3 regions of the Pseudobacter sp. genome follow, and region 3 is predicted to be linked to each of the others. Evidence: riboswitches for the same ligand, from Rfam matches in the RefSeq annotation. Region 3 holds a riboswitch; each other region holds the start of a gene.

Region 1 (7,385 bases), on a different contig from region 3:
CCCTTGGTAGCGTAAGCCGCTCTCTGAGCCCATCCAGAGATTCATTGTATTTTAAACTCGCAGATAACAAAGGCGCAGAAATGTTTCAGAAGATCAGGGATAAGGATGCGGCTTTTCAGGATGCCGGGTCGTTCCTGAATTATCTGAAAGGCATCACCATTAAAGTGAATGCGAATAATAACGGGGCGGTGTATTCATTCAAAACCGATAGCAGCACCGTGATGAGGATACATTATCACACCACCTGGCCTTATTATGAAAAACATACGATCAACTTTTACCCGACAAGAAGTGAATACCAGTTCAATCAACTCCTGACAAACAGAACAGGTACACCGCTGGAGAAAAAACAGGACGGGCAGGAAGAGTTTTATCCCGATGAAAGCAATCCTGTCGCTTACACGCAGACGGGCACCGGTGTAATGCTGAAAGTGAAGTTCCCGGCATTGCAGGATATTAAAACCATCGGAAAAACCATACAGTTGTTATCAGCTCAACTTATATTGAAGCCGGTGGAAGGAAGCTTTGACCAGTATACTTTTCCATTGCCGAAAACATTATTTGTGGCGCAGACCAATGCCACCAATATCATCGGCGAAAACCTGACTGATATTACCGGCGAAGCCACGCTGGCCGCTTCTCCCTATATCGATGATGTATACAGGCTCAATACCAGTTACACTTTCGATATAACACATTATATCGCGTATCTGCTGACGCAGAACAATAGCGCAGAAATGGGATTGTACATGCTGGAGGAAAGTCCGGGTACCACCAAACTGCTCAACAGGGCCGTGATCGGCAACAAACAAAACCCGAAATGGATCACCCAGCTGAAACTCACGCTTTTGACCACTACTGAATAACCCATTTATGCAATACAGATTTACAGCATTCTCCATACTGATGATCACCGCTATCCATTCCCGGGCGCAAAGCATCAACTCCCCCTACTCCACTTATGGTATCGGAGATATAGAGCACAGGTTCTATGATAAAACGGCTGGCATGGGAAATTCCGGTACCGCTCTGATGAGCTCGGGCTTTCATTTGCTCAATAAGAATCCTGCGTCGCTGGCGGGCCTCGACAGAAGCGTATTCCTGGGCAATGCAAGCCTTACGGCAAAAACAGTGAGCTATGCAGGCACACCCATTACCAGCGATAATAATACCGGTCGCGATCTCTTCATCAAGAACTTTTCCGTGGGCATTAAGCTGAACAGTTTCTGGACTTCCGGCATCAGTCTCATGCCCTACAGTTACGTGAACTATTCTTATCGATCCAAACTGAATATAGAAGGCAGCACTGAAAATTATGATGCCCTTTATGAGGGAGATGGAGGTGTGTACAATGTGAGCTGGAACAATGCTTTCAATGTGGGCAGGCACCTTGCACTGGGGCTTCGGACCTCCATACTGACGGGATCTGTAAACCAGACAGAACAATTACAGACCAGCTATTCCACGGAGCCCATCGAAACAAAAAAGAAAGATTACTACAGCAAATTCCGCTTTGAATATGGCGCCATTTACTTTGGAAAACTGAGCAGGAACTGGAAATATTCTTTAGGCGGGAAGTTTGCGGCAAAGACAGACCTGAACAGGGAAAGAAGCGTTACGATTACCCAGGGAAGCAGCACTATCAGGAAGGAAGAGATACTGGCGAATGATCATTTCACTTTACCTATGACCTTTGACCTGGGTCTGGCGCTGACCAGCAAGGGACGCACTACCTATTCGGTGGATTATACCTACCAGGACTGGGCCGCTGATCCGGTAAGGGGTTCAAACTGGAGCACGATCAACAGTTACAGGATTGCAGCCGGCGTGCAGGTCTCCAACCTGGTGGAGCAATGGAATATGCAATTTGAAAAAAGCTATGTGCAGGTAGGCGGCTATTTCAACAGGAGCTACCTGCGTGTGAACAATACTCCTATCGATGAGGTTGGCGCCACCATTAGTTATGGCGGTTACCTGGGTGGCAAAATGAGTTACGGGCTGGCATTGGAAGCGGGACAGCGTGGTACCGTAACCAACAACCTCATCAAAGAAACCTTTGTGCAGTTGAGTTTCCGGTTTTCTTTCCGGGAGTTTTTGTACTCGAAGGGAAGAAAGTATGATTGATGAATGTTGGTGTGCTGCCGTCACTCGCGGGGACGCGGGCGACTGGGCACTGCGAAATAAAACAGGGGCTCACCTTTTGTGGTGAGCCCCTGCTTCTTTTTTTGCGGATCCGTATTATTAAACCACAGCAGCTGTTGATTCAATAGCGCTGATGGCTTTGATTGTTTTGATCACGGAGTCCGGTGTTACGGAGATACTGTCGATCCCCTTTTCCACCAGGAATTGTGCAAAGTCCGGGAAATCGGAAGGTCCCTGACCACAGATGCCTACTTTCACCTTGCATTCTTTGGCGGTGTCGATGAGCATGCTGATCATTCTTTTCACAGCGTCGTTGCGTTCATCGTAGAGATGTGCCACGAGTGCGGAATCACGATCGAGCCCCAGGGTGAGCTGGGTGAGGTCGTTGGAACCGATGGAGAATCCGTCGATATGCTCGGCGAATTCGCGCGCCATCAGGATATTGGAAGGCAGCTCGGCCATGAGGTAGATCTCGAGACCGTCTTTACCCTGTACCAATCCGAATTCCTTCATAGTTTCTTTCACTTTCAGCAGCTCCGATACGGTTCTGCAGAAAGGGATCATCACTACTACATTGGAGAGGCCCATTTCTTCGCGTACGCGCTGGATAGCTTTACATTCCAGTCCGAATGCGGGTTTATAGGCATCAGAGTAATAGCGGGAGGCGCCGCGCCATCCGATCATCGGATTCTCTTCATGTGGCTCGAAATGTTTGCCACCGAGCAGGTTGAAATATTCGTTGCTCTTGAAGTCGGAGAAACGAACGATCACCTTGTTCGGGTAGAAAGCCGAAGCGATCTTGGCGATGCCGTATGAAAGTTTGCGGATGAAGAATTCTTCTTCGTTCTGATATCCTTTGATCAGCTTTTCGATGCTGCGGGTGAGTTCCGGATCGTTCAGATCACGGTGCTGCATCAGTGCCAGCGGGTGAACGCCGATATAATTGTTGATGATGAACTCTTCACGAGCCAGGCCAACACCACGGTTAGGGATATGCGAGAAGCGGAATGCCAGTGCCGGTGAAGCCACGTTCAGCATGAGTGCTGTATCTGTTTGCGGCAGATCATCGAGGGAGGTTTCCGTTACTTCGTAATCCATTTTACCGTTGTATACAAAACCCTCATCGCCTTCGGCGCAGGAGATAGTGATCTCCTGACCTTCCTGGAGGATATCGGTAGCGTTGCCGCAACCAACGATAGCGGGGACGCCCATTTCGCGCGCAACGATAGCGGCGTGACATGTCCTGCCTCCTTTATTGGTAACGATGGCGGAGGCTTTCTTCATGATCGGCTCCCAGTCGGGATCGGTCATGTCGGTAACCAGTACATCGCCTTCTTTGAACTCATGTCCTTCTTCAACGCGTTTGTCGAGGGAGAACATGATGCTTACCTTGCCGGCGCCGATCTTATCGCCTACGGCAATTCCCTTTACGATGGGTTTAATGTCCCCGGGTTTGTTCTTCATCACATATTCAGTGATGGTATTGTGCTTTTTGCGGGAATGGATGGTTTCCGGGCGTGCCTGCACAATGAAGAGTTCCTGTGAGAGGCCGTCCAGCGCCCATTCCACGTCCATAGGGCACCAGTAATTCTTGATCTTGCTGTAGTACTGTTCGATGATGGCCACCCAACCTGCGAGTTTAAGGATATTCTCGTCGGAGAGGCAGAAACGGTACTGTGCTGATCTTTCGGTAGGGATGATGCGCACACGTTCATCGGGGTCATCACCGTACACCATTTTCTGGTCTTTAATGCCGAGCTTTTTCTCGATAATGGATTTGTATCCTTTTTCGAGTGTGGGCTTGAATACGAGGAATTCGTCGGGTGATACGCTTCCCTGTACTACCATTTCACCGAGGCCGTAGGAGCCGTTGATCACGATCACGTCTTTGAAGCCGCTTTCGGTATCCAGTGAGAAGGCAACGCCTGAGCTGCCGAGATCCGAGCGGACCATCTTCTGTACGCAAACGGACAGGCCAACCAGGAAGTGGTCGTACTTGAATGTTTCGCGGTAGCTGATAGCGCGGTCGGTAAAGAGAGAGGCGAAGCAGTTACGCACGGCGTCGATGAGTGCGGCTGGTCCACGTACGTTCAGATAGGTTTCCTGCTGTCCTGCAAAGGATGCATCGGGAAGGTCTTCTGCAGTGGCTGAGGAGCGCACGGCTACGTCTGTACCTTGCTGGTCATACTTTGCAGAGAGCGTGTAGTAGGCTTCAATGATCTGCTGACCCAGTTCCGGTGGAAACCTGGCGTTACGCACGAGGTTACGGATCTGCAGGCCGGCGCGGCGAAGCGATTCCACATTGTTGTAATCGATCTCTTTCACCAGGGCCCGGATGGTGGAATCGAGGTTGTTGAATTTAATGAACTCATTGTAGGCGTTCACTGTGATGACAAAACCTCCGGGAATGTTTACACCAAGATTGGTGAGGTTTTGTAGCATCTCGCCCAGGGAGGCATTCTTTCCACCGACTGTGTCGATGTCGTGAATGCCAACTTCATGCAATAGCAGGATGTTGCTGGTTGTTTTCATCTTCAAAAAAATGGTTGTCTGATGTCAGGATCTGTTTGGCAATCCAAAAGTAGGTAACGAACGTTTGTATACGGTAGAACTTATCAACAATATTTTTAATGTGTATTGCAGACGCGTTAACAAAGGTTAATTCTAGGGGCTGTAAGCACTTGCCGGACGCAAGCCGCATCATTCCTGTACTTCCATATAATCCCCATTAATTATACACATCCTGTGATTAAGTTAAATTGGAAAACGCCCCCCCTGATACTACGTTTGCAGTCGCTCTTGTACGCAATTTGTACCGGTTCCCGGACCTGTTCGCAGCCTCCGGGAGAATTCAGGGGAACCATGTGTAAGTCATGGACTGTTGCGCAACTGTAAGTTCACCGGCATCGCCACCACACCTGTGGCAATGGGAGCTCCGGTGGTCCCGCACTCAGAATGGGGACTAAAAACAAGTCAGGATACCTGCCCGGTATGATCTGTGCTGAATCCTTCGCATTAAAGGTAAATGCATAATTATGATAAGTGCCTGTACTTTATTCCAGGAATGAAGTAGAGGGCATATTATCGCTGTCTCTTACCTTTTCTGCGATCATTAAATGTGAATTAAAAAGCGATAGTATGCAACACGAAAACGAGATTCTTTTACAGGAAAACAAAGACCGCTTTGTGATCCTTCCCATCAACTATCCCAGAGTTTGGGAAATGTACAAGAAGCATGAAGCCAGTTTCTGGACAGCCGAAGAGATTGACCTGAGCGGAGACCTGAAAGACTGGGCTTCCCTGAACGATGGCGAACGCCATTTCATTTCACATGTACTTGCATTCTTCGCAGCCAGCGACGGCATTGTAAACGAAAACCTGGCCGTTAACTTCATGTCTGAAGTGCAACTGCCCGAAGCACGCTGCTTTTACGGTTTCCAGATCATGATGGAAAATATCCATTCTGAGACCTATGCCCTCCTCATCGACACTTATATCAAAGACCCGCAGGAAAAATATCACCTTTTCCATGCTATCGATACTGTTCCCGCAGTGAAAAAGAAAGCCGAATGGGCTCTCCGCTGGATCGAGAACGGCTCCTTCGCTGAAAGACTGGTGGCATTCGCTGCCGTTGAAGGCATCTTCTTCTCCGGCTCCTTCTGCTCCATCTTCTGGATGAAGAAACGCGGCCTCATGCCAGGCCTCACCTTCTCCAACGAGCTCATCAGCCGCGATGAAGGCCTCCATTGCGAATTCGCCTGTCTTCTTTACAGCATGCTCAGCAATCAGCTGCCTAAAGAAGAAGTGTACAAGATCATCGGAGACGCCGTACGCATCGAAAAAGAATTCATCACTGAAGCTCTGCCCGTTGACCTCATCGGCATGAACGCCAAACTGATGCAGCAATACATCGAATTCGTTGCAGACCGCTGGCTCCAGGAACTGGGATGTGAAAAGATGTTCAACACCGCCAACCCCTTCGACTTCATGGAAATGATCTCCCTCGAAGGGAAAACAAACTTCTTCGAAAAACGCGTGGGCGATTACCAGAAGTCAGGTGTCATGGGCGGCGGAAAAGATGCCAACACCTTCACGCTTGAAGAAGATTTCTAAGCACCCATTATTACTAATACTTACTACCACCATTAATATTCAGCATCATGTTTGTAGTTAAAAGAAACGGAAAAAAAGAATCTGTCAAATTCGACAAGATCACAGCACGCGTTGAAAAACTCTGCTATGGTCTGGACAGGCGCTTCGTGAACTCCATCGACGTGGCAAAGAAAGTGATCGAAGGGCTCTACGATGGCGTTACCACCACCGAACTTGACAACCTCGCTGCAGAAACTGCCGCTTCACTCACCGTGAAGCACCCTGATTATGCACTGCTCGCCAGCCGCATCGCCATCAGCAACCTGCACAAAAATACCATCAAGAGCTTCTCTGAAACCATGAAGCTCCTCTACGAATGCAGGGACGCCAAAGCCGGCAAAGCCGCTCCTCTCCTTGCAGACGATGTATGGGAAGTGATCCGGCAGAATCATGAGCTGCTCGACTCCACCATTATCTACGACCGCGATTATGCATTCGACTACTTCGGCTTCAAGACCCTGGAGAAATCCTACCTCCTCAAGGTTGACGGCAAAGTAGCAGAACGACCGCAGCATATGTACATGCGCGTAGCCATCGGCATCCACAAACAGGATATCGAAGCCGCTATCAAAACCTACCATATGATGAGCGAGCGCTGGTTCACACATGCCACGCCCACCCTCTTCAATGCAGGTACCCCCAAACCACAGATGAGCTCCTGCTTCCTCCTCACTATGAAGGACGATAGCATCGACGGCATCTACGACACCCTGAAACAAACTGCCAAGATCTCCCAGAGCGCAGGCGGTATCGGTCTTTCTATCCACGGCATCCGCGCCACCGGCTCCTATATCGGAGGCACCAACGGCACCAGCAACGGTATCATTCCCATGCTCCGCGTGTACAACGATACTGCCCGCTACGTTGACCAGGGCGGCGGCAAACGCAAAGGCGCTTTCGCCATTTACCTGGAACCCTGGCATGCAGATGTATTCGAATTCCTGGACCTCCGCAAGAACCACGGTAAGGAAGAGCTCCGCGCACGCGACCTCTTCTACGCCCTCTGGATCCCGGATCTCTTCATGAAACGTGTGGAAGAGAACGGAGACTGGAGCCTTTTCTGCCCGCACGAAGCACCAGGCCTCCACGAA
Region 2 (7,385 bases), on a different contig from region 3:
ACTGAGTATCTCGTTGAAGGTTTTTGCAAAGAAGAGTACCACGATACAGGTTGCGGCGAAAACAGTGAGCGAAGTGATGAGCACTTCTTTTTTCTCCGTTTGCTTTTTGAAGATGGCCGGCAGTACCCCGTCGTCGCTCATGGCATACATCACACGCGGATTGCTGAGCAGCAGCACATTCACATAGGCCAGTACGGAAAGAAAAAGCAGTCCGGAGAATACCAGCGATCCGGTTGGACCAAACATTTTTTCAGCCACTACAGATGCAATCTCATTAGTGGTTTTCAGCTGCTCAAATCCTATCAGTTTATAATAACTGAAGTTCACTGCCAGGTACAGCACAATGATGGTAGTGATGCCGATGAAAATTCCTTTCGGCACATTTCGCGAAGCATTTTTCACTTCATGCCCAAAGTTTATGCTCTGCTGGTAACCACCATAGGTAAACGAGATGGCTACCAGGCAAAGCCCGAAGGACCGGATACTGTCGCCCCATGAGTGTTCCGTTGCAGCTACCGCTACAGGAGCGGACTCCACGTAGAGACTGGGAAAGCAGAGTGCGGCAATCAGCAGCAGCACCATGCTGATCTTGATCAGCATGAGCACGTTCTGTGTGCGCGAACTCATTTTCAATCCCATGAGGTTGACCCCATAAAATATAACGATGGCGATAATGGCGATGATCACTTTGGTGGTATCCGTTGCAGGTGCATTGAAGAGTACGCGGCTGATATAACCGGAACCGATCAATGCCACGGCAGACACGGATGCCGCATTGCTCACCAGTATGATACAATTGATAGAGAAGGCCAGTGACGGATGATACGCATAAGAGAATATCTTATAGTATCCACCGGTAACCGGATGACGGGATCCGATCTCAGCATAGGTAAGGGCTCCGCACAATGCAACCAATCCTCCCACAATCCACCCTGCAAAGAAAATTCCCGGCGTGAGCGCATCCTTGGCGGAATCGGTGGCAGCACGGAAGATGCCCATACCGATCACCAGGCCGATAACAATCATGGTAAGATCGAATAAACCAAGTTTGGAAGACTTCATGTTTGGAAGATAAAAAATATTTGCCGTTCATTTCACGTAAATTCGGGTATCCTCTCCAATATGAAATACTTACTTACAGCTCTGATACTTGTTTGCGTTTTTTTGCGTGTTGCAGCACAGACGGGCGCTTCCAATGATTCGGCCCGGACGTTACAGGAAGTGGAGGTCCGCGCATACGGACAAAACCGCCAGTTGAAGGAAACCGGAATGGCCATCAGCGTAATTACTCCCGCACAACTTGACCGCTACAATAATATGAGTATCCTTCCTGCCATCAATGCCACGCCCGGCGTGCGTATGGAGGAAAGAAGCCCTGGCAGCTACCGCCTGAATATCCGTGGCAGCAGCCTTCGTTCGCCCTTTGGTGTACGCAATGTAAAAGTGTACTGGAATGGCATTCCATTCACCGATCCTGGCGGCAGTACCTATCTCAACCAGTTCAGTTTTTACAATATCAGGAATATCGAGATCGTGCGAGGACCTGCCAGCAGTTTGTATGGTGCAGGTACCGGTGGGGCTTTACTGCTTAGCAGCAAACCGGCGGATTTCAAGGCTGGCGCCTATATCGGTTATGCAGGTGGCAGTTACGGTATGCTCAACCTGAATGCGCAGTTGAGGCTGGGCAATGCAGCCCGCAACAATACAATCAGCTATTCCCGGCAATCGGGTGATGGTTACCGTGATCATACCTCATTCAGGAGGGATATGGCCAGCTGGGAATCGCAGCTCAGTTTCAATGAACGCCAGAGCCTTCAAACCTCCGTGCTGTACGGCGATCTTTATTACCAGACACCAGGGGCGCTCACCAAAAATGAATTTCTTGCCAACCCGCGCGGGGCAAGGCCCGCAGCCGGTGCTTTCCCGGGAGCAGACCAGGCGCAGGCAGGCATCCGCCAGCAGACCTTCCTGGCAGGCATCACACATAATTACCGGTTCAGTGATGTTTTTCAGAATACCAGCACCGTATATGGCGCATTCAGTCAGCTGAAGAATCCCACTTTCCGCAATTATGAAAAAAGATCAGAACCGCACTTTGGCGGGAGGACTGTTTTCACCTGGAACAAACAACTGAACAGTACTGCACAGCTGACCGCATTGGCAGGCGCAGAAGCACAACGTGGCTTCTTCAACACAAAAACATTTGCCAACAATAATGGTAACCCTGCCGCCCTGCAAACTGACGACGAGATCAGCAACTGGCTCTACTCCGTGTTTGCACAGGCCGAATTGCAGCTGCAATCAGGCACAAGCATTCAGGCAGGACTGAGCAGCAACAAATCATCTATCAGTATCCAACGTTTATCCTCACCTGAACTTGCCACTCAGAAGAGAACATACAATAACGAGTGGGCGCCGCGCGTGGCCATCTCTCAAAAAATAATTCCACAACTGCTGGTATATGCCAGTGTCAGCAAAGGATTCTCCTCTCCCACTTCACAGGAAGTACTGCCAAGCACCACGGTGATCAATACAAACCTGAATGCCGAGCATGGTGTGAGTTATGAAGCAGGCGTTAAAAGCAACTGGCTGAACAATGCATTGTATATCGAAGTGAATGCATTCCGTTACGAGCTCCAGGATGCCATCGTACAGAGACGTGACCAGAGTGGTGCCGACTTTTTCGAGAATGCCGGCACTACCAGGCAGGAAGGGATCGAATCACAGCTGCGGTACAATTTCGTCCCCAAATCAAAAGGTTTCGTTTCCGGCTTACAACTCTGGGGCAGCCATACCTGGTACTTCTTCAAATACCGCAACTTCAAACAACTGACCACCGACCTAAGCGGAAAGGCCCTCCCCGGGGTGGCACCGCATACCGTTGCTGCGGGGCTGGACCTGAATACCAAACCCGGCATTTACACCAATATCACCTGGTTCTACAGCGATCCTGTTCCGCTGAATGATGCCAATGCGGATTTTGCCAGCGCTTATCAGCTGACCGGTATCAGGGCCGGATGGCGCAAAAACTTCGGTTCTAAGATCAACGCCGATCTCTTCGCAGGCGTTGATAACCTGTTTGATACGGAGTACAGCCTGGGCAACGATATCAATGCGTCCGGCGGACGTTACTACAATACAGCTCCGGGTGTTAACTACTTCGGAGGCCTCACATTACGATATAGTTGGTAAAATCATTTTGGCTGTAACTGCCACAAGCCTACATTTGCGCCAGTAATTGGTTTCCGGGGCCATCATTGGTCCCAGGATTAAAAGGGAAACCGGTGTAATTCCGGTGCTATCCCCGTAGCTGTAAGTTGCAGATGCAGTGTTAACCCTGTATCAATGTTCAATCTTCATACCACTGTCTTAGTTTGATGGGAAGGTGTTGAACAGGCAACAAGCCAGAAGACCTGCCAGTTGCCTGTAATAACATCAGCGAGCTTTCGGGTGAAAAGCCGGGATGAAATGAGTGCATTCAACTGCACTACCTCACATTTCATTTCAGTAATGAATTAATTTCCGAAGGTTCATAGTTCTCAAAACAAACTACGAACATGAACAAGAAACTTCTCTCCCTTGCGGCCCTGCTTGCTGCTATGCATGCCAGTGCGCAAGACTCCACCGCCAAAAAGCAACTTGACGAAGTGGTGGTGACTGCCTCTAAGTACGAACGCAAAGCCTCAGAAACCGGTAAGGTGATCACTGTGATCGACAGAACTGTTATCGACAGAAGCCTGGGTAAAGACCTCTCACAATTGCTGACAGAACAGGCCGGCCTGATCATCAATGGCGCTACCAGCAACCCTGGGAAAGACAAATCAGTATTTCTCCGCGGCGCATCTTCCGATTATACCGTGATCCTGGTTAACGGCATTCCTGTTTCCGATCCTACCGGTGTTGGCGGGGCCTTCGACCTCCGTCTCTTCCCGCTGGAACAGATCGAAAGGATCGAGATCCTCAAAGGTGCTCAATCCACGCTCTATGGATCCGATGCCATTGCAGGCGTTATCAATATCATTACCCGTAAAGGCGGCAGCAAACCTGCGGAGCTTTTCGGTAATATCGCTTTCGGCTCTTACAATACATTCAATGCAAGTGCAGGCCTGACGGGTTCAGCGGACAAACTGCGTTACAATATCGGGTATATGCACCATGAGTCCCGCGGCATCTCAGAAGCACTGGATACCAATGCAGTGAAAACCTTCGACAAAGACGGTTTTCTGCGTAACTCCTTCAATGTAGACATCGATGGAGAAGTGCTCAGCAACCTGCATGTAATGCCTTTCTTCCGTTACTCCTATTTCCGTGGCGGATATGATGGCGGTTCTTTCCTGGATGCCAACTATAATTTCCAGACCAGCGCACTGACTGCCGGTACAAGGGTCAACTACAAACTGAAAGACGTACAGCTGACCGGTCAGTACCAGTACAATAAAGTTGACCGCAGGTATGATGCCTATCCCTTTGATGGCAATACACAGCTGGCCGAAGTATTCGGTCAATACAACATCAACAAATATGTGCAGGTGCTTGCCGGTGTGGATTACAGATATCAGCAGGTCCTCAACAAGAGCATGACGCCCGCTGATCCTACCATCGATATCACCAGCCCTTATGCATCGGTATTCCTGAAAAACCTGGGCGGCTTCTACCTGGAAGCAGGCGGCCGCCACAATAAGCATAGCAAGTATGGTAAAAACTGGACCTATAGTTTCAATCCATCATACCTGATCAACCAGAATATCAAGGTGTTTGCCAACCTGGCGTCTGCCTTCAAAGCGCCTACCCTGGAATCACTGTATGGCACGTACGGCGCCAATCCTGATCTGAAGCCTGAAAAGTCAACAACCTATGAAGGTGGTGTACAGGCATCTTTCTTCAATAACCTCATCGATGCACGTGTAGTGTATTTCAACAGGGAAGTGAAGGATGTGATCGTATTCAGAACTTCTCCAAGCGCCATGCTGATGAACTTCAACAAACAGAAAGACCATGGTTTTGAAGTGGAGCCAACCATCAATATCAATAAAGACCTGCAGGTGAAACTGTATTACACCTTCCTGGAAGGAGACCTGCATACCACTACTGGCGGAGGCAAAGACACTTCATACAACAATCTTATCCGCAGACCAAAGCATAGCTTCGGTGGTACCATCGCTTACAGCGTTACCAAAAACCTGTTTGTAAGCACCACTGTTTACAACTATGGTAAGCGTTACGATCTGGCATTCGACAACAATCCTCCTTACGGATCCATCCAGGTTGACCTGGCTTCTTACACCCTCTGGAATGCATATGCGGAATACCGTTTGTTGAACAATCGTATCCGTATATTTGCTGACCTGAAGAATATCACGAATGCCAAATACCAGGAAGTGTATGGATATGGCACACAAGGCACCAATATCACCGCTGGTCTGGCAGTAAGGTTATAAACTCATAAAACAGAAACGAACATGTCATTGAAACAAATCAATCCGCGCAACACTGTACTGTTTGCATTTATGATGGTGGTTGCCCTGATGAGGATCATCCTGAGCTCGGAAGCTCCCATGAACCCGATCGCCACATTCACACCCCTGGGCGCTATGGCCCTGTTTGGAGGCGCTTATTTCAATAACAGGGTGAAATCGGTTCTATTCCCTGTGCTCACTCTCTGGATGAGCGATATCATCCTCAACCGTTTTGTTTACTATAATGAATGGCGCTTCTTTTATGAAGGTTTCTACTGGACCTATATCTCGTATGCACTGATGGCAGTGGCTTCCAGGTTCATCATCCGTAAAGTGACCGTGAGCAATGTGATCATTGCTTCCCTGGTGGCTACCCTGATCCACTGGATCGGTACCAGCCCCGGTTGCTTCCTGATCGAGAACAGCATGTATCCCAAAACACTGGCAGGATATTTTACCAGCCTGGTGGCAGCCATCCCTTATGAAAGGAATTTCCTGGCAGGCACACTGGTGTACAGTGTTGTTCTGTTCGGAGGTTTTGAGCTGCTGCAACGCAGGTACAGTGCATTGCGACTGGCACATTAATTTCAAATCTTTCAATACAGCATCATGACCGCCTCTTCTTTTCTACCCGCCGCCACGCAGATGATCTACGATATGCAATTGCAGCATATGCTGCAGGGCATTACGTTTGAGTGTCCCCCGCAGGCGCTGGCCGAGAAAACAAAAGTGGTGCGTTGTGTGCTGGAAGGCAAGCAATACAGCAGTATCGAAATCGACAGGATCTTCTCTGCCTCCAAGGCACAGGGCAAAAGCCTCTACTATGTGGATGAGCAGGCCCTTGGTGAGATCGCACCCGATGTGATCTTCACCCAGGATGTATGTGAGGTTTGTCAGATCGATACTGCCTGTACGGCTGCTGCCGTGGCTAACCTGGATAAGCAACCGAAGCTGGTGGCGCTGACGCCTAACAGCCTGCAGGATGTTTTCCAGACAGCTATCACCATTGCTTCGGCAATGGGCGCTGAAGAGGCCGCCTACCCTTACCTGGCGGCCCTGCAGCAAAGGATCGACACTATCATCGATACATTACGCGCGCATCGTGCCATGCCCAAAAGGGTAATGATCATGGAATGGATCGAACCGGTTTACAATTGCGGGCACTGGATCCCCTTCCAGGTAGCCTATGCAGGAGGCATCGATATGCTCTCCAACCCTGCGGGCGACAGCATTGTTACGCCCTGGGAAAAAATACTGAAGTACGATCCCGAAGTACTGGTGATCGCGCCCTGCGGCTTTGATGTAAAAAGAAGCCGGGAAGAACTTCATCTCCTCACACAGAAGCCCGGTTGGGAAAATCTCACTGCCGTGAAAGAGCGGGCCGTTCATATAGCAGACTACGATCTCTTCACACAGCCCAGTGCCGGCACCCTGGTGGACGGTATCGAGATCCTTGCAGCCTGCTTCCATCCACAGTTCTTCAAGGTTCCCCACCAACTCCGTCACAAAACAGTTTCCCTCTTTCAAAACACGGAGTATGTGCAAGCATGAAGCCAAGAAATGTCCCCGCTGTAATGCCGGCTTCGAATGCAAAGTGGGCGATGTGACCCATTGCCAGTGTTATGGCATCAGTCTCGATTCCGAGCAACGCGCTTTCCTGGAAGCCCGCTATGGTGAATGCCTTTGCCGCGCCTGCCTCCTGGACCTCTCACAAAAAGATACTTTTTTCAAAGAAAAACATGCCTGGCATGACCACCGGTAACCGCATAGTGTATGTAACCGGCGGCGTGAGAAGCGGCAAGAGCCGCTATGCGCAGGAGCTGGCACTCAGCCTCAGCAGCAATCCAGTGTATCTGGCTACGGCCCGTAAATGGGATACAGAGTTTGAAGACCGGATCCGTATTCATCAGAACGACCGTGATGAACCCT
Region 3 (7,385 bases):
CTTGATGCCCGGCTTTACAATTAGTTTTTGAGATGCTTATCCAGTATGGTATTCACCTGAAGCATGCGTGATTCTTCCATGTTGAAGTCTTTGTATTTGTTGCCATCATTGAAATCCTTCAGGAAAGGATAGATGACTTTCTGAACTTTGATAAAATCTATTCCAGGTAATTGTACAGGTTCTCCTTTTTCATTTACGGCCAGGTCGATATCAATATTTCTGGTCTGATAGAATTGTACAGAACCGGAAAGATCTTTGGTGATGCGTTTACCTTTGCGTGTGAAAGTAGAAGGCCATCCTTCCAGCATGGCAGTAGCTTTTGTGTCGGCATTGATCACGTTCAGTCCGGGAAAAAAGCCCCTGGTGGAAAAAGCGCCGCTGGTGGTTTTGGAGCTGGTGAAGGTTTTGTTGGTAACGATTTCCCCTTGCAAAGGCTCTTCCTGATTATCCTTCCATTTGAAATACGAATAGAATCTTCTTGTATCGGTCTCAGTTCTGTCGTAGGTGAAGGTCATTTGGTATTCGGGGAGATCTTCGATGCCATAATCTGCGTTTTTGATCTCAAACCACTCATCGGCATCAGGTTGACCGTTCTTGTTTTTATCCCAGGCCACGTAAATAGCTGGCAGATCATTGTTGGAATGTGTGGCAGCTATTTCCATATCCGGTTTTCCGGGAACATTCACTACGGTATGATCAAATTTGAAAGTAGCTGAGCCTCCCCAGCCTCCCAAGAACAGTGAATTATTTCCTCCCACCTGCTTTCTTAATTCAGAAGCTTTGCTCAGAAACTCATTGTACGGCAAAGGATTTTCTCCTCCATATTGCCAGTTCTCTGCATACCCGATGATGGACCAGTTGTGATTTTTACCAGGAGAGGGCAGATATTCCACCAGGGTGTTTGCATTCTTCAGATAAGAAGCTTCAGTAACAGTAACATTTCGGGTGAATTTTGACGTCTGCTTGCCTGCGCTGGCGCGAAGGGTGAGGGCATAAGTTCCGGCATCAGCAGCAATAAAGTTCAGGTTGAGCTCTTTACCGATAACAGAATCTCCGATGGTCCACTCATAATCGTAATCATTACGTTCAGGACCAGTAACGGCGGGAGCAATTTCCATTACTGAACACTTAGGCACAGTAATCCCTTCGGCTATGGAAACAGCAATCGTTTTCTCTACCACAATTTTAAATATCTGCTGGTCAGTGCCTCCTTTGTTGTCAACCTTGAAGGTCACGTCAAAGTTTCCCGGTTCAGTAGCAGCAAACGTGTAACTGATCTCACCGGTTGCCACCTGTGTTCCATTCACCAGCCAGCTGTAGGTATTGCCTTTCAGGTTAGTGATGGTTGGCGCCAGTATCATCTTATCGCCGATATTCATAACAATGGCATCGCCCGTGACACCGGAAATAGCCGGAGCCCGGTATTGCTCTTTCCTGCAGGAGAAGGCAAATAATATAACAACTGCCAGCAGTTTGCAAAGGATGTGTTTTTTCATACGTTTTACATTCAGTCTATACTTTTTAAAAATGAGCGTTGCTTTTATTGTTGAGGTAAAAGAGTAAAGTGTGCGGGGATATCACCGGTACGTACGCTCCATTTCTTTCTGCCGGCTTTGGTAAAGCAATAGAGCATTCCGGGGGATACATAGTTCCCGGCATCGGTAACATAGATGTCTTTAGTTACCGGGTGTACCAGTATTCCGTAAGGGATTTCTATCTGTTTGTCTGTGCCATCTGTAATAAATGAGCGGGTAACGATCTTACGGGTAAGTGTATTCACGATACCATAAGTGATCACATTGGAATAGGTGACATAGCTCCATTCCGTGCTGTAGATATAGAGGGAGTCGCCATCCAGGTAAAAATTGCTGACGGCAATGGGCAGCGTATCAGTCACCTTCTGTTGGTCTTTGTCTATGAAATAAAGCCTGGAAGGCAGGTTCTTATAATCGCCCCGGGAGGTTACCCATAGATTGCCGCGCTTATCTGACTGCAGGTGGTGGAGATTGTAAGCCACGTCGATGCGTTTATCTTCTTTAAAAGTGGCGATGTCAATTACAGAAACCGTCTTCTCATATTTCTCTGTATTGCCTGCTCCCATATAACCTCCGGAATTGGCCACATAGATCTTTCCATTTGAAATTTCCAGGTCATCCGGCTGAAAGCCTACTATGCATCTGGCAACTTCTTTTAATGTTGTAGTGTCTACTTTTGCCACATATCCTTTCTGCGTGTAATTGGGATTCACTTCAATAGGCCCTGCGTAAGAAGTAACGTAGGCATATCCTTCATGGAACTTGATATAACGGCAGTTGGGGATCTGGATCTGGCCGGTCCTTTTAGCCGTTCCTGCATCCATCACTTCCACTTTATTACTGGCATTGATCACGGCGTAGAGCTTGCTTCCATAGATTGCGATATCATTGCCTACATCGCCCAGCTCTTTGGGAACGGTTGGATTCCTGGCTCCATAAATATTCCGCTGGAAAGTGCCGGTAGTGTAATCGAAATAATCAAGCGTACTTTTATTACTCCCCATATTGCCTTCGTTGAGCATATAGAATCCCAAAAAACCATTGCTGGAAGGAGGCTCCAGGGTAGTGTCTTCATTCATGAATACTTCTATATCCTTTCTGCAAGAGCAAGTCAACAGAACCAACAACAAAAGCACTATGAAGAATAACGGATCTTTTTTCATAGTTCAACGGATAAGATGATTTTATAATTACGTTTCGGCATGGGATAGTTTTGTACCACATCATAATCCTGGTTGAGCGCGTTGTTGAGCTCGCCGGCAATCCGGAAACGGAATCTTTTGTATGTAAGATCTTTGGATGCAGACAGATCGCTGGTGTACCAGGGCTGTTCGTAATTCTCTCGTATGTTGGCAGAATTGGTATATCGCTCACCTACATAGATAAAGCTGTAGTTCAATCGCCATGATTTATACTGTACACTTGAAATGATTGAACCGCTATGCCAGGGGATATAAGGGATCTGTCCTCCCCAGGTCATCTTTTGCAGTTCAATATTTTTCCGGATCGCAAAATCCTGTGCTTTCTGGTAAGTGTAGGTGACTCTTACATTCAGCCCGAGATCAGCAGGCAGGGCAAAAGCCATATCGGCCACCATATCGGTTCCTATGATTTCCACGTAGCCGTAATTCACCATCATCCAGCGATACATACCGCTGCCTTTGGGTACAGCTACTATTTTATCTGTAACCTGGTTGAAATAAAAATCAGAGGATAACTGCCATTCCCTCAACACTGACTCCGGAGAAATCTTACGATAGGCAAACCCGATATTATACTGATGCGTGTATTCAGGATTCAGGTTGATATTGCCTATATCAGTGTAGTACAGGTCGTTGAAAGTGGGCATCCGGAAAATATTCTTGTAAAAGGCCCTTACGTTGAAGTCCGCTTTGGGAAAGGGTTTAAAGGAAACGAAGAATGCAGGTGTCAGTTCTTTTTTTGAAGGAGCAGAAACGGCCGCTTCACCGGTTACCGTGTTACCCGCCGAAACTTCTTCTTTTATGAATGTCGCAAGCAAACTTGCCTGCAATTTGACCTTCCAGAATTCTGCGGCCCCGGCAAGTGCCACCAGGGAAGTGAGTCTTTTGGGAAATACAAAACCATCCAGGTTTGCAGTGAGCGTGTTGTACTGGAAGTCAGTAGATAAATTGATGCTGATCTTTTGTGTGAGATTGTATTTATTGGCAAGAGAAGCATACCATTCTTTCTGGTAGAACTTATTATCGATATAAAGCAGCGTGGTATCAGGGTTCAGAAACCGCATAAAATCATTGGCATACTTCGCGTTTACCTGGATATCGTAGCCACTGAGAATATTTTTCTGGAAGGAACCCTGTAAAAAGAAATTTCTGTCCCACTGTCTTTGGGAGCGCAGCCAAACATTGTTTACGATGGCGCCGGGTATTCCTCTTTCAGAATTATAGAAATAAGTCTTGACATTCCAGTACCCGCGCGTGATATTCCCAAACAATCCCGCCTCCAGTCTTTGTGCATTGATGTCTCCGTTTTCTCTGGTGGCTGTTGTATCCCAGGCGGTCTTTCGTGTTCCGCTCAACACTCTTCTGTAACGGAACGGATAACGCCCGGAAGAGTTCACGTATTCACCACTGAAGGAAGCGGCTAAACTATCGGTAAACTTATGCTCCAGTAATAAAGAAGGATTGATCAGATCAAAAGAGCCTGTTTTATAGACCGCTTTTACATTGGTGGTTTTTGCAGAATCGAAAGCAGGCCTTCGGCTGCGGATATAGATGGTGCCGGATGATGAGAAATCTCTGGCAGGTTGAAAGATATCGCTCTTCTGCCCGTTGTAAAGAGAGATGGACTCGATATTATCCATGGAAAACTTTCCAAGATCTATTTGTCCGTTCTGTGCGTTGCCCAGCTGGATGCCATCATAGAATACACCCATATGATTGGTGCCCATGCTGCGCATGTCCACAGTTTTGAGGCCACCGATCCCTCCATAATCTTTCACCTGCACGCCGGCAAAATAGCGAATGGCATCAGCTACCGAATAGCTGTTAAGGCTCTTCAGTTTTTCGCCGGAGAGTTTCTGAGAAGGGATCACTTCTCTGAATGGCGTTGCAGAAACTGTAACGCCGGGTAAGGTTTTGATGCGGCCGGTATCGATACGAGCAGCATCTTTCCGCGAATGCTGCGCATACGAATACCTGCCAAAAAATGCAAAAAACGCTATCAGCAACGTTTTTAATGCGTTTGACATATATCCAATAATTGATTGATTATGGATAGCTTACAGGATAAAAAACGAAAACACGTAGACCGGGTAAATGGTCGAATTTGTTTCAAGCCTCATCCTCGAAAGCTTAAAATCTATCTGCAGTGGCAGGTCTCCTGGCTTGTTCCCACTTTGAGCGGCCTTCCCGTTTTTGTTCACTAAAAACAGTGGCGTGTAGATTGTCAAAGTGTTATACAGAACTTACAGTAGCGGGTCTGCTCAGGTTTCGCACCTGATTCCCTTTTAATCCTGGCATCGTGAAATGAATGCCAGAAACCAATTGCAGCGCGAAAGTAATATAAAATAGTGAGAAGCCGGAGAGAAAGAGGATTGTGTAAAAAATACAAGGCAAAGAAGAGATGAATGTCAGTTGTTTATTTTTTCTTCAGAACGGCTTGTTGATAAGACCTGATATGATAACTGTCAACCTTCGGAGACTCCTCCGTTCCATTACCGCTGGTTGTTATTGCTTTTACAGGATAGGAGAAAAATTCCAGGTGTAGTTCGTCATTTTCCATCCAGTAGCTGTTGACAATAGTATTACCACTTACAGTAAAAGCTCCTGCAAGCTTGCCTCCTTTCCAGTACTGGTCAAGCCTGATGCCATTCACTTCATCTATCACCCAATGACCCTTTGCAGTGTCAATTGCTTTCAATAAATATGGCCGGCTGTCTTCAGAAGGCTTGCCGTAAATGATATGCCAGATGTATTGATCGATGCTATCTCTGGAAGGTTGGATATGCAATTCCATATCAACAATACGCGGATTGGCAGCGCCGTAAGAATACCAGTTGAGTTTGCCGTACCAGTGGCCGATAAAGTTTCCGGGGAATTTCGGCTGTGCCTGAGATTTGACAACAGTAAATGAGATAATAAGTGCCAGGATAAATGTACAGCGCTTCATGGTGAATATTTGTACAACAACATAGCGGTTTATATTTCATCTGGCAAGTCTGTTCGTTTGAACGGTAAAATAATGACCTTATCCGGGAAACGACAACAGCCAGTTCTTCCAGCTTACTTCATGCCTTTGTACCACTGCAGTAAGATGTATTTTATTTTAATTCCCATTTCCGAGTAAGTAAACCCTGCAACGGTTGAACTGGCGCTGTTACTGTGCAGAAAATAAGCAAGCACCTGGAAAGCAGGGGCAGGCTTGTACCCAAGTGTAACGTTAAAACGGTAAATAGCCTGACCGGATTCCTTATCGATCTTCTGAAAACCGCCTGCCACCAGAGCCTGGTACAGCCATTTCTTTCCCGGTATCTCGAGGTTTTCAACTGCACTGAACAATTCATAACTCCTGAATTGTTCCGGACTGAAATATTTTGCGGGTACCTGGTCATCAAAACGCAGCTGATTGTAATTGATCCCTGCTTTCCACACAGGATCTGTAAGAATATTATAATAGAGTGAGGCAAACAGCAGGCCGCGATTATTATGATCGCTGTAAGAGGTATAATAATATTGGGAAAACAAGCCGAGCTTTACCGGAGTGACCAGGTTATAGGTAAGTATATAATTATTCATGGTGATATTGCTGTTGATGAGGCTGGTAGTAAAATTCTGCACATCACTCCTGTAGCGAAGCTCTGCGGTATGCCAGCGTGCGAACTTCCATTCTGCAGCAATATCTGCGAGCAACTGATGTTTATTTTCCGTCCCGTTCAACTGGCTGCTGTTCAGGGCCCCATTCAACAACAGGCTTGAACTGACACGATACCTTAATCCCAGTGTATAATGTTCGTTGCTTGCATGCTGATCCGAATGCTTGTCTCGCGTGTGCCTGGCTCTGTAATCCATTGCCATCCTCAATCTCGGAACAATGTCAAATGCCACACCAACATGGTAATTATATGACTCATTGCCACCTTTATCTGTGCTGCGGAATCCGTCGGCGGTGATCGTGGGGGCGTGTCTGAGGCTGATCTTCTGCATGAATTCCCTGGCATCTTTCTGACCAGGATAATAGTGCAGGGTGGAATCCAGAAAGCTGTATGACTGCTGATCAAGTTCCCTGGCAAACAGTGCATCCGCCAGTCCCATATTTGCATCAAATGAAGTAGGTTGCTGCTGGAGTACGTTCCTGAACAGGAGTTCCGATTTGCCAAAGTTCTTCTGCCAGGCAAGCAGCATCGCCCTTTTCACTTGTATATCTGTACTTCGCGGGTAACCGGCTTCCAGTGAATCCAGCTCACGGAAAGCTGCTGCAAACTTCTCATTCCAACCCAGCGCCACCACCCTTCCCAGGCGTGCCCTGAGCATAGTGGACGTGTCTGAAGCCAACATCACAGCAGTATCAGCATAAACAAGGGATAGTTTCTTTTTCTTCTGAAGAAAAAGAATATAGGATATGCCAAGGGCCGCATCCACTGCCCGCTTCCTTTTTTGCAGCAGTTGCTTTTGAATAAACAAAGCTTCCCGGAATTTTTTGGTCATGGTGAGCAACTGCGCTTCTACGAACATAGTTTCCCCGTCTTCCGGAAAGTCCTTTAGGTTTTGCTGAAGATAGCTGGTTGCCTGATCGTATAAATTCAATTTCATCAGTTGGTCTGCCAGTGCAAGCCGGGTATATTTTCTGCTGACCATTGCATTAGCATTACCA

Evidence for each region. Region 3 has a riboswitch for cobalamin ahead of ACTHMC_RS22205 (TonB-dependent receptor). Riboswitches for the same ligand answer to the same signal wherever they lie in the genome.
Region 1: it holds a riboswitch for cobalamin, as region 3 does, so the genes downstream of both, ACTHMC_RS16475 (ribonucleoside-diphosphate reductase small subunit) here and ACTHMC_RS22205 (TonB-dependent receptor) in region 3, are expected to answer to the same signal.
Region 2: it holds a riboswitch for cobalamin, as region 3 does, so the genes downstream of both, ACTHMC_RS04355 (TonB-dependent receptor plug domain-containing protein) here and ACTHMC_RS22205 (TonB-dependent receptor) in region 3, are expected to answer to the same signal.

The regions. Positions count from the first base shown of each region.
Region 1 is NZ_JBQCGW010000191.1:67-7,451, reverse strand. It holds gene ACTHMC_RS16490 (DUF4270 family protein) at 1-866, shown strand, start outside; gene ACTHMC_RS16485 (hypothetical protein) at 874-2,124, shown strand; gene ppsA (phosphoenolpyruvate synthase) at 2,242-4,674, opposite strand; cobalamin riboswitch at 4,943-5,146, shown strand; gene ACTHMC_RS16475 (ribonucleoside-diphosphate reductase small subunit) at 5,281-6,255, shown strand; partial or broken gene ACTHMC_RS16470 (ribonucleotide reductase N-terminal alpha domain-containing protein) at 6,303-7,385, shown strand, end outside.
Region 2 is NZ_JBQCGW010000041.1:26,214-33,598, forward strand. It holds gene ACTHMC_RS04345 (APC family permease) at 1-1,062, opposite strand, end outside; gene ACTHMC_RS04350 (TonB-dependent receptor) at 1,123-3,192, shown strand; cobalamin riboswitch at 3,223-3,435, shown strand; gene ACTHMC_RS04355 (TonB-dependent receptor plug domain-containing protein) at 3,558-5,438, shown strand; gene ACTHMC_RS04360 (DUF6580 family putative transport protein) at 5,460-6,041, shown strand; gene ACTHMC_RS04365 (ABC transporter substrate-binding protein) at 6,066-7,007, shown strand; gene ACTHMC_RS04370 (cysteine-rich CWC family protein) at 6,994-7,218, shown strand; gene ACTHMC_RS04375 (bifunctional adenosylcobinamide kinase/adenosylcobinamide-phosphate guanylyltransferase) at 7,205-7,385, shown strand, end outside.
Region 3 is NZ_JBQCGW010000255.1:2,501-9,885, reverse strand. It holds gene ACTHMC_RS22215 (PKD-like domain-containing protein) at 21-1,496, opposite strand; gene ACTHMC_RS22210 (YncE family protein) at 1,541-2,614, opposite strand; gene ACTHMC_RS22205 (TonB-dependent receptor) at 2,695-4,764, opposite strand; cobalamin riboswitch at 4,869-5,076, opposite strand; gene ACTHMC_RS22200 (hypothetical protein) at 5,154-5,684, opposite strand; gene ACTHMC_RS22195 (tetratricopeptide repeat protein) at 5,798-7,385, opposite strand, start outside.